Regions from separate parts of the Sporosarcina sp. FSL K6-6792 genome, predicted to be linked through region 2. Evidence: predicted binding sites of a transcription regulator. Region 2 holds the regulator's gene; each other region holds the start of a gene.
What was found. Region 2 encodes CtsR, which represses protease genes until heat stress. Its sites were predicted from a motif close to ATGGTCAATAAAGGTCAAACA; they were not measured.
Positions count from the first base shown of each region.

Region 1 (3,286 bases), 1.8 Mb from region 2:
ATTTTTGGATATACGACGAGGAAGCCAAGCTACTATGAAGCTATAATCGATTGGATGAAAGACCACCATAATTGGGTAATAGAAAAAGAGTGGATTTGTCATAGTCCAGGGGTCGTTACCGCTTTAAATTTAATTGTCCAAGCTTTTAGTGAGCCAGGTGACAAAATCATTGTTCAACCGCCCGTATATTATCCATTCATGAAAGCGATTCAAAATCATGATCGGCAGGTCGTATATAATCCACTTCTGTTCAATGAAGGTAGATTTGAGATGGACTTTGAAGATCTGATTTCAAAAATAGATTCTTCGGTTAAAATGATTCTCCTTTGTAATCCACAAAATCCTGGTGGCCGTGTTTGGACGGAATCAGAACTTAAACGGCTCGGTGACATCTGTCTGGAACGTGGAGTCCTTGTTGTATCCGATGAAATTCATCAAGATCTTGTATTCAAACCTGGAAAACACATTCCATTTTCGGCTATTTCAGAACAGTTTGCTGACAATAGCATCATTTGTACGGCACCAAGTAAAACATTCAATCTTGCTGGTTTACAAACATCGAATATCATAATTTCCAATAAAGCGCTACGAGAGAAGTTTGTAATGGAAGGCGATAAATACGCTGTTACTATGTCGAACTCATTTGGTGCACTTGCCACAGAGGCCGCGTATAATCACGGTGGACAATGGCTGGAGGAAGTTCTTGACTATGTTGAAGGAAATTTGCACTTCATTACGAAGTATTTCAAATCCAATTTACCCGTATTAAAAGTATTACCACTAGAAGCGACTTATCTGGCTTGGATTGATTGTCGGGAATTGGGACTCACGCCCGAAGAGTTGGAAAAATTGTTCCTCTCTAAAGCAAAAGTCGCTTTGAATCAAGGGTATGTCTTTGGCCCTGGAGGCGAAGGATTTGTCCGTATGAACCTTGCTTGCTCTCGCTCAACAGTAGAGAAAGCAGCTCAACAAATGAAAGAAGCGATCATTCAATTGCTGTTATAAATCCTGACTAAAATAAATATCAGGTACCTATGCATGGAACAATTCTGATAATCCACTATAATTACATGATTATTAGGCATGGGCTAGGTATTTTTTTCAATATCTAGTGTCATTTAAATTCTTATGTAATTGTATGAATTGTTCGTTGTTATTTGTTGCATAGGTACCGATTTTTATTTAAAGAGAACGGGAACTGAACAAATATGCTTAATCTCGTTAAACTCCATTCTACTCCTCTTCTTTATGACTCACTTCTAACAAAGTCAATTTAAACTTTCCGATTTGATCTTTTACGTACAAATTTGTAATGGAAGTAGAATAATTATGAATCGTACCTCTAAAAAGTAAGTCTTGCTCAGGAATATTCACGTCAAAAGTTCCATTGTAAAGTAAAGTTGTAATGTCATGGTAATCATCACTTGTTACGTTAAATTCAACTGAAACTTTATATAATCCATTTACTTTTTCGTCTTCATAACTACATAAATCAATTACTTTGTCATTTAAAATAATTGTACTGGTCAAGAGGATCACTCCTATTTCAAATTCTAGGTATTGACTTGAAATGTCAATGATACACTAGACATTATTGTTTTGTAAGCACGCATACTTTCGGTATACACAATTTAGACTTGTTGCGGTTGCCCAGCTTCATCCGATACTAATCCCAAATGTTGAAACTCTGTTTGGGCATGAGGATTCATTGGGGAAATCAAAGACATTCAAGCAAGTTTCTTGAAAGTCAAAAAAGGTCAGTGTACAATAAATTCATAGATCAAATATAGTCAAAGCCAAGCGGGATAGATAAATGAAGATAAAGGGAGGAAACGAATATGCAGTGTCAACATTGTGGTAAAAACGAAGCGACGATGAGTTTAAGATTTCAAGTGAATCAGCAAGGTATGCACATCAATATGTGTCTTACGTGCTTTCAAGAAATCCAAGGTCAATTACAGGCAGGCAAGATGCCGTCATTTAGTGACAATGCGAATCACTTTTTCAAAGCAAACGGTGGCCAACAGGCAAAAACTCAAACAAAGCAAACAGAAGAAGGTCACGGCAACGGTTTGTTAGACCAACTTGGTAAAAATATATCAGACGAAGCAAGAAAAGGACTGATAGACCCGGTCATCGGACGTGATCAAGAAGTGAGACGTGTCATCGAAACGCTAAATAGAAGAAATAAAAACAACCCAGTGCTAATAGGTGAGCCTGGAGTTGGTAAAACAGCAATCGCCGAGGGGCTCGCAGTAAAAATCCTCGAAGGCGATGTACCGATGAAACTACTGAATAAAGAAGTGTACTTATTAGACGTTGCTTCACTTGTTACCAATACGGGCATTCGTGGTCAGTTTGAAGAGCGGATGAAACAACTAATTGAAGAACTTCAAGCACGAACAGATGTAATTTTATTCATCGATGAAATTCACTTGCTCGTTGGTGCAGGTTCAACAGAAGGATCGCAAATGGATGCCGGCAATATTTTGAAGCCAGCCTTAGCACGGGGGGGCTTGCAACTCATTGGGGCAACGACATTGAAAGAATATCGTCAAATCGAAAAAGATGCTGCACTTGAACGTCGGTTCCAACCGATTATCGTCAAGGAACCATCTGCAGAAGATACGATTAAAATCTTAAACGGGTTAAAAGGACGTTACGAAATTTTCCATGAAGTACGCTATACAGATGAAGCGGTGCAAGCTTTTGTTACCTTATCACAACGCTATATTCAAGATCGTTTTTTACCGGACAAAGCGATTGACTTGATGGATGAAGTCGGGTCACGTTTAAACCTTACACATGTCACCACTAATTCAGATTTAGATTCAATTGGTATGCGTCTCGGCGAAATCATTCAAGAAAAAGAACAAGCAGCAGAAGTGGAAGACTATGAAAAAGCGGCAAATTTACGTTTTGAGGAAATTCAATTACGTAAACAATTGGAAGAAGCGAAACAGAGTGGGGAAGCGGAAAAAATAGAAGTTTCTGTTGCAGATATTGAGTTAATTGTCGAAGAGAAAACAGGAATTCCTGTGACAAAACTACAAGCAGCAGAACAAGTGAAAATGAAAGGTCTTCAGGAAAATCTCAGCAAAAAAGTCATCGGTCAAGAAGAGGCGGTCGATAAAATCGCAAAAGCAATTCGTCGTAGCCGTGCGGGACTTAAAGCCAAAAATCGTCCCATTGGCTCTTTCTTATTTGTTGGCCCAACGGGTGTTGGTAAAACAGAAATCACAAAAGTCCTGGCAGAAGAATTATTTGGTTCACGTGACACGTTAAT
Region 1 is NZ_JBBOSA010000001.1:4,588,355-4,591,640, forward strand. It holds gene MKZ26_RS21960 (MalY/PatB family protein) at 1-1,005, shown strand, start outside; gene MKZ26_RS21965 (DUF3219 family protein) at 1,234-1,530, opposite strand; gene MKZ26_RS21970 (ATP-dependent Clp protease ATP-binding subunit) at 1,839-3,286, shown strand, end outside.
Region 1: MKZ26_RS21970 (ATP-dependent Clp protease ATP-binding subunit) is a predicted target of CtsR. The motif match lies at 1,744-1,764, and genes of this name have one in related genera.

Region 2 (3,286 bases):
TATTCGATGGACAGCTTGTCAAATAACCAAAGTCTTCATCAAAAGCATACGGCAGTTCTTTTTCAAGGTAATCGTCAACCTGATCAGCCTGTTTATAGGAATCCTCAAGCTGTAACCCAGGATAGATGCATTGAATGCGGATATGGTCTTCCTCATTCACCATGACACTTATGGTCTCGTCTTCTGATAGAAGAACTGCGCCATGCCTGTCAGGAATTGCGAGTTGCGGACTGATCAGATGTTTTTCAACAAGTACTTGGCGTTCCAATGCAGGAAGATCAGACATCTTAGTATAGGAATAGCCACTTTGCATGGTATCAAGTAAAACACCCGTAACCGCTCTGTCTACCGCCATCGCTTCTTCTTCAGTGAACGCGATAGGAAAACGATAGCCCGTCAAGTTGCGCGCGAGTCGAATTCGCGTCGACATAACGATGTCTGAGTGCTCTCCGTAAGCAGTCATCCAAGGGGTTACCGCGTTACGCATGAATTTTTCAATCGACATCGTTTTCTTCACCTCCAAGGGAAAGGTGTTGCTTTAGTGTATTCGCTTCATCACGCAAAGCTGCCGCTTCTTCAAAATGCTCAGCTTCTACAGCCTCTTTCATCTTCACTCGGATCTCTTCAATTTTCTTTTTAACTGCATATATTTCATTAAATGAAACCGGAACTTTCCCGGTATGAGTTGAATGCCCATTGTGAAGCTTGCCAAAAACTTGCGGTAAGCTGCCACGAAATGTGTCATAACAGTCGGCACAGCCAAACTTTCCAATATCGAGGAACTTCGGAAACGTCAAACCACATGAGGGACATTCGGGTCCTTCAAACGACTCTCCCCGCGTTTGCGGTTGTGCCTGGAAAGGATCAGAACCGCTAAACCAGTGAGATAGGAACTGCTGAATGGACAACGGCTCTTGATTGGGGTCGAAATGGAATGTTTGTGATTGAAATGCGCATTTCTCACATAAATGGCGTTCCAGCGATCCGACTACACTTTCTTGCGTAATCGTAATGGACGCAGTTCGTTCTTTACAATTTTCACATATCATCGAAAGCCACCTCATATCAGTTGGATTGGTGATTAGTTACGCTGTTCGTAAATAAGCGTCAAGAGCATTGCTTGTAAAATGCGTGCACGCATGATATCGCGGTCTGGAAGTGGCTGATGGATAGTTCTTCTATCAACCGCAGCAAGAATGAGCTTTGATTCGCGCTCCGTTATGACTTCTTCTTCAATTAGTCTGTAAACGACATCTAAAGCCATCGTATAAGAGGCTCCCGATTGGATACCGCCTAAAATATGTTCTATCAATTCTTTACGGGAATTCGCCTGAACGCGGAAAATACGTATGTAGCCACCGCCTCCACGCTTCGATTCAACCGCATAACCACGCTCCGCCGTGAAGCGGGTCTTAATAACGTAATTGATTTGAGACGGGACACACTGGAACTTTTCAGCGACTTCATTGCGCTTAATTTCGATGGTTCCACACTGTCCCTCTTCGATTATTGCTTTCAAATATCCTTCAATAATGTCGGAAATGTTTCTCATACCCTCACCTCTTTCATACGGGGGATAAGCCGTTGACTTTGACTATCTTTGACTTGATTGTACATGATATTCCGCATGTTCCGCAATCGATACGCACCAGACTTAACAAGTATCGGCATGTGACAATACGTTTTAACCGTACGAAAAAACAAAAGCGGAAGCGCCTGTTCAGAAGCATAGGAGTTCGGACGTGGAATAGCTCCTTTTGCAGGTTATCCACTGTACGAGACTTTATAGTTTTCTATATATGTTGAACAGAGGAATACGATGTATACGCTTTACAAGGGCTTTTTGGAGGCCGCTGAAAAGTCTAATACTTGGACTCCTATCAATACCGCTTCGACGCTTTGTGGATGCCTCCCGCGATAAGCCAAGGCACTGAAAAAGTACAATTTCCTTCAATACCGTTGATTTCCGTTCCGAGCGGACGCTTTCCGCGGGCACGGCTTCAGCCTCCTCGTCACTGCGTTCCTGCGGGGTCTTCAGCTCGCGCTGTTCCCGCCGGAGTCGCCGCTCTTCACTACAATCAACTAGTTCTTACTATCAAAAAAGAACTTTTTCAGTGGCTTATCGCTCCGGCTACCACGAAGACGCGCCTTCGCTGGATGGTCAATGTGAGAAAGAGCATTTCATTATCTGTGATGAAATCTGCAAGTTGGAGTACGTCTTTCTTGACTATAAGTAGTATCAACTAGTAATCACATTATAGTCTCGGCATATACATCTCAAAACCACATTTCTCTCGATAATAAACACCCTAGTGCAGGCGCAGCAACGGGGTCGCCAAAGCGCCAAGCGTTCTACAATCCACACCCCCAATTAATACTCTCTCCTTATTGAGCGCCACAGTAGATTCAATGGGATTCTTTAATTCAACATATATAGCAACTAAAAATGGAGTGCAAGGCGAATTCGCCTTGCACTCCATTTCCGTTATTCCACGCTAACATTCGTCAACTCTTTCACAGGCAAGAATAGTTCACCCGTCTCTAAATATGTCACAACAAGCTTATCGCCCTCTTGAATATAGATTGAGAGTGGCACAGCTTCCGAAGAGACGATGAAGTTGCGTCCATCATCCGCTAAAAACGAAACAAGTGTAAAATCACCGACGCGCTCTTTGAATACACGTACGACCGTTACAGCCGCTTTCGCCTCTTCCGCACTCGAGCTACCATCTACACTGCTACCTCCGCGCTGAAGAGCTGTCTTATACAATTTCAATGCTTCGTTCGGCGTATTGCCGTAAACCGATATTTCCGGATTCGCTGCTGATACAATGAAGTAATTTTGCAGGAATCCATTTGAATCGAGCACCGGCGTTAACCAACTCGCTTCTCCGTAGAAGTTATACAAGACCGGCATTTCGCCGGACCATTTCTTTTCAATGAATTTCTTCTCGATAATCTGCAGTGCCCCTTGCGAATCCATATAGGACTCTTCCAGATTACCTGAATAATACGTTGCTTTTCCTGTCTTACCATCCGTCAACGCATAGCCAAGCATCGAGTCGACACCTTCTTTTGGACTTGTAAAGTCTGTGAAGTAATACATATGACCATTCTCGTCAAAAATCGGGCTTACATTCGCCTCTGTTCCTTCATCAGATGGCAACTTGACATCTTTCTTCCCAACGACTGAATTCCAGAAACCGTGGATATAGTTCCCGAAGTAACTATTTTGTAAACTGACCGCTTCAGGTGAAACAGCCCCGTCGATGAATTCAGGTATATC
Region 2 is NZ_JBBOSA010000001.1:2,756,746-2,760,031, forward strand. It holds gene MKZ26_RS13545 (protein arginine kinase) at 1-505, opposite strand, end outside; gene MKZ26_RS13550 (UvrB/UvrC motif-containing protein) at 495-1,049, opposite strand; gene MKZ26_RS13555 (CtsR family transcriptional regulator) at 1,082-1,552, opposite strand; gene MKZ26_RS13560 (hypothetical protein) at 2,486-3,286, opposite strand, start outside.

Region 3 (3,286 bases), 670 kb from region 2:
CATCTCCAAAATCGACATTCGGTACTTCATTTGCAGCTGCATCGGCTTTAAAGTATTCCTTTTCATCATATCCGAAAATGGATGCAACGATTTTTCCAGGGAATCTTTTTACTTGCCTATTGTAATTGGCGACTACGTCGTTATAATCCTTACGCGCAACGCCCAGACGGTTTTCAGTTCCAGCCAGTTCATCCATCAACTTAGTGAAATTTTCATTTGCTTTTAAATCAGGATAATTCTCGACGACGACAAGGAGACGACTAAGCGCACCCGATAAGTCAGCGTTTGCATCCGCTTGTTCTACGGGCCCATTTGCTCCGGCAAGTCTTGCACGGGAATCTGCAATGTCACTGATAATCTCTTTTTCATGGCTCGCGAAACCTTTAACCGTGCTTACCAAGTTCGGTATCAGATCGAGCCTCCGTTGTAGTTGATTTTCAACTTGTGCATACGCCTGGTCCACATCTTCTTCTAAATTAACGAATTTGTTATAACTTGGAACCAGTATCATAGCCAAAACTGCAAGTATAATTACGATTACCGCAATTGGTCCTAAAACTTTTTTCATGTTAACACTCCTCACGAGTTAGTTACTTTCATTTACCCTATCGCACACCGTACCGAAACTTTTTCTACAGTAGTATATACAGTATGACGATTGAAAAGGTTTCATTTATTCTACGGCAACGTTTATTTATAGCCACAAAAAAAGGCTTCCCATAATGGAAAGCCGACTTTTGTAGAACTTATTTAGATTCAGGTTTAGTTTTAGCTCCGTCTTTCATGTCACTGCGTGTAATAATATGGTCAATTAAACCATACTCTTTCGCACGTTCAGCTGTCATAAAGTTGTCGCGGTCCGTATCTCTCGCAATTACTTCAACCGATTGGCCAGTACGCTCAGCAAGAATCAAGTTTAGTTTTTCACGAGTGAAAAGGATATGTTTTGCAGCAATTTCAATTTCTGTTGCTTGCCCTTGTGCTCCACCTAATGGTTGGTGAATCATTACTTCTGCGTTAGGAAGCGCATAACGTTTCCCTTTAGTACCCGCCGCTAGTAGGAACGATCCCATAGATGCAGCCATCCCCATACAAATTGTTTGGATGTCAGGTTTGATGAATTGCATTGTGTCAAAAATCGCCATACCAGCAGTGACGCTTCCCCCGGGGCTATTAATGTAGATGGAAATATCTTTATCCGGATCTTCTGCTTCTAAAAATAGGAGTTGAGCAACGATAGAGTTCGCAACGTTGTCATCGATTCCACTTCCAAGCATGATGATACGGTCTTTCAATAGACGTGAATAGATGTCGTAAGCACGCTCACCGCGGCTAGTCTGTTCAATTACTGTAGGTATTAGATTCATTCTATTTCCTCCTTCAAGCTGGATAGTGTTGTCTACCTATTGAAACATAACTTCGTTTCAACTGTAACTTTATCATACATAGTATGGTCAACGAAGGTCAAATATAACGCTTTCAAAATAAGCATTGCATTCATTGAGCTACACCAGTATAATGAATCTAGTCTGCTGCAAAAGATAGCCGATTTGTAACGCCCTCGTGGTGCAACGGATAGCACGTGAGCCTCCGAAGCTTAAGATGTGAGTTCGATTCTCGCCGAGGGCATATCCCAGTATAAGGTTTATACTGTAAAATATTCGTCTGCTTTTAACAAGCAGATGAATATTTTTTTGTCGTATTTTTGGGGAGGGTGCTGCGATAGTTTACGGACTTTCCATGACTTCGGGGCGCATCCCCATGAATTCACACCCTATTGCCATGACTTCGGGCCACATCTCCATGAATTCACACCCTATTGCCATGACTAACCGCTCCTGCCATGACTATTTATCTCCTCGCCATGACTTCGGGCCACATCTCCATGACTTCACATCCTATTGCCATGACTAACCGTTATTGCCATGACTATTTATCTCCTCGCCATGAGTTCGGGCCACATCCCCATGACTTCACACCCTATCGCCATGACTTCACACCCTATTGACATGACTAACCGTTATTGTCATGAATTCACATCCAGTCTCCATAAAAAAACCGTTACCACTTGTCGTTTGACAGCGCTAACGGTGATTGTTTTATTTAATTTCCATTTTCAACAAGAACTGCGAGTGATTCTAGAGCCTGTTCTTCGTCAATTCCTTCTGCAATCAACGTAACAGTCGTGCCGCGCGCGATGGCTAGGCTCATGATCCCCATTATACTTTTAGCATTTACTTGGCGTTCTTCTTTTTTCAAAAATACGTCTGACAAAAACCTATTTGCCTCTTGGACAAATAGTGCTGCTTGCCTTGCTTGCAATCCTGATTTCAACTTCACTTCAACTATTCGTTCTGCCATGACAGCGCCAGCTCCTCTCTTGGTTCGACAGTGGATTTACCGACTACCGATTCCCCCATTGCGAAGATTTTCCGCAATTTCTTCAATTTTTCTTAAGCGATGGTTCACACCTGATTTACTTACCATTCCACCCGAAACCAGTTCTCCAAGTTCCTTCAACGTAATATCCTGATTGTCGACCCGAAGCCTTGCGATTTCTTGTAATCTATCTGGTAATTCAGCAAGTCCAATCGTACTTTCAATAAACTTTATATTTTCAACTTGGCGCTGTGCTGCACCAATTGTTTTATTCATATTCGCGGTTTCACAATTCACAAGCCTGTTCACACTATTCCGCATATCGCGTATAATTCGTACATCTTCAAACTTCATTAAGCTCACATGCGCGCCGACGATGCTAAGGAAATCCGATATTTTTTCAGCTTCTTTCAAATAAGCAATATACCCTTTTTTCCGTTCAATCGACTTCGCATTCAAATGGTATTTGTTCATCAGATCGACTAAGTCTTCACTATGTTCTTTATATATCGAAAAGATTTCAAGGTGATAAGAAGATGTTTCCGGGTTATTCACGGAACCCCCTGCCAGAAAAGCCCCCCGCAGATAAGCGCGTTGACAGCATCTCTTTTTAACCAATTCCTTTGAAATCTCATTTTTAAATTGAAATGTTCCCGTCAGGATTAGTAGTTCTTCCAAAAGAGCTTTTGCTCCACCTCGAATCCGGCAAATGTAAACGTTATTTTTTTTCAAGCGCATCTTTTTTCGAACAAGCAACTCTACTTTATAAGGATACAATCGTTTTAAATTCGTATATAGGCGTCTGGCAATCGCTGCATTTTCAGTTTGTACGTCCAAACTTAACTGTTTATTAGAAAAGGAAAGTGCACCATTCATCCTAATGAACGCCGCTACTTCTGCCTTTACA
Region 3 is NZ_JBBOSA010000001.1:2,089,033-2,092,318, forward strand. It holds gene MKZ26_RS10085 (LemA family protein) at 1-568, opposite strand, end outside; gene clpP (ATP-dependent Clp endopeptidase proteolytic subunit ClpP) at 747-1,367, opposite strand; tRNA gene MKZ26_RS10095 (tRNA-Arg) at 1,558-1,629, shown strand; gene MKZ26_RS10100 (HPr family phosphocarrier protein) at 2,104-2,361, opposite strand; gene whiA (DNA-binding protein WhiA) at 2,398-3,286, opposite strand, start outside.
Region 3: clpP (ATP-dependent Clp endopeptidase proteolytic subunit ClpP) is a predicted target of CtsR. The motif match lies at 1,451-1,471, and genes of this name have one in related genera.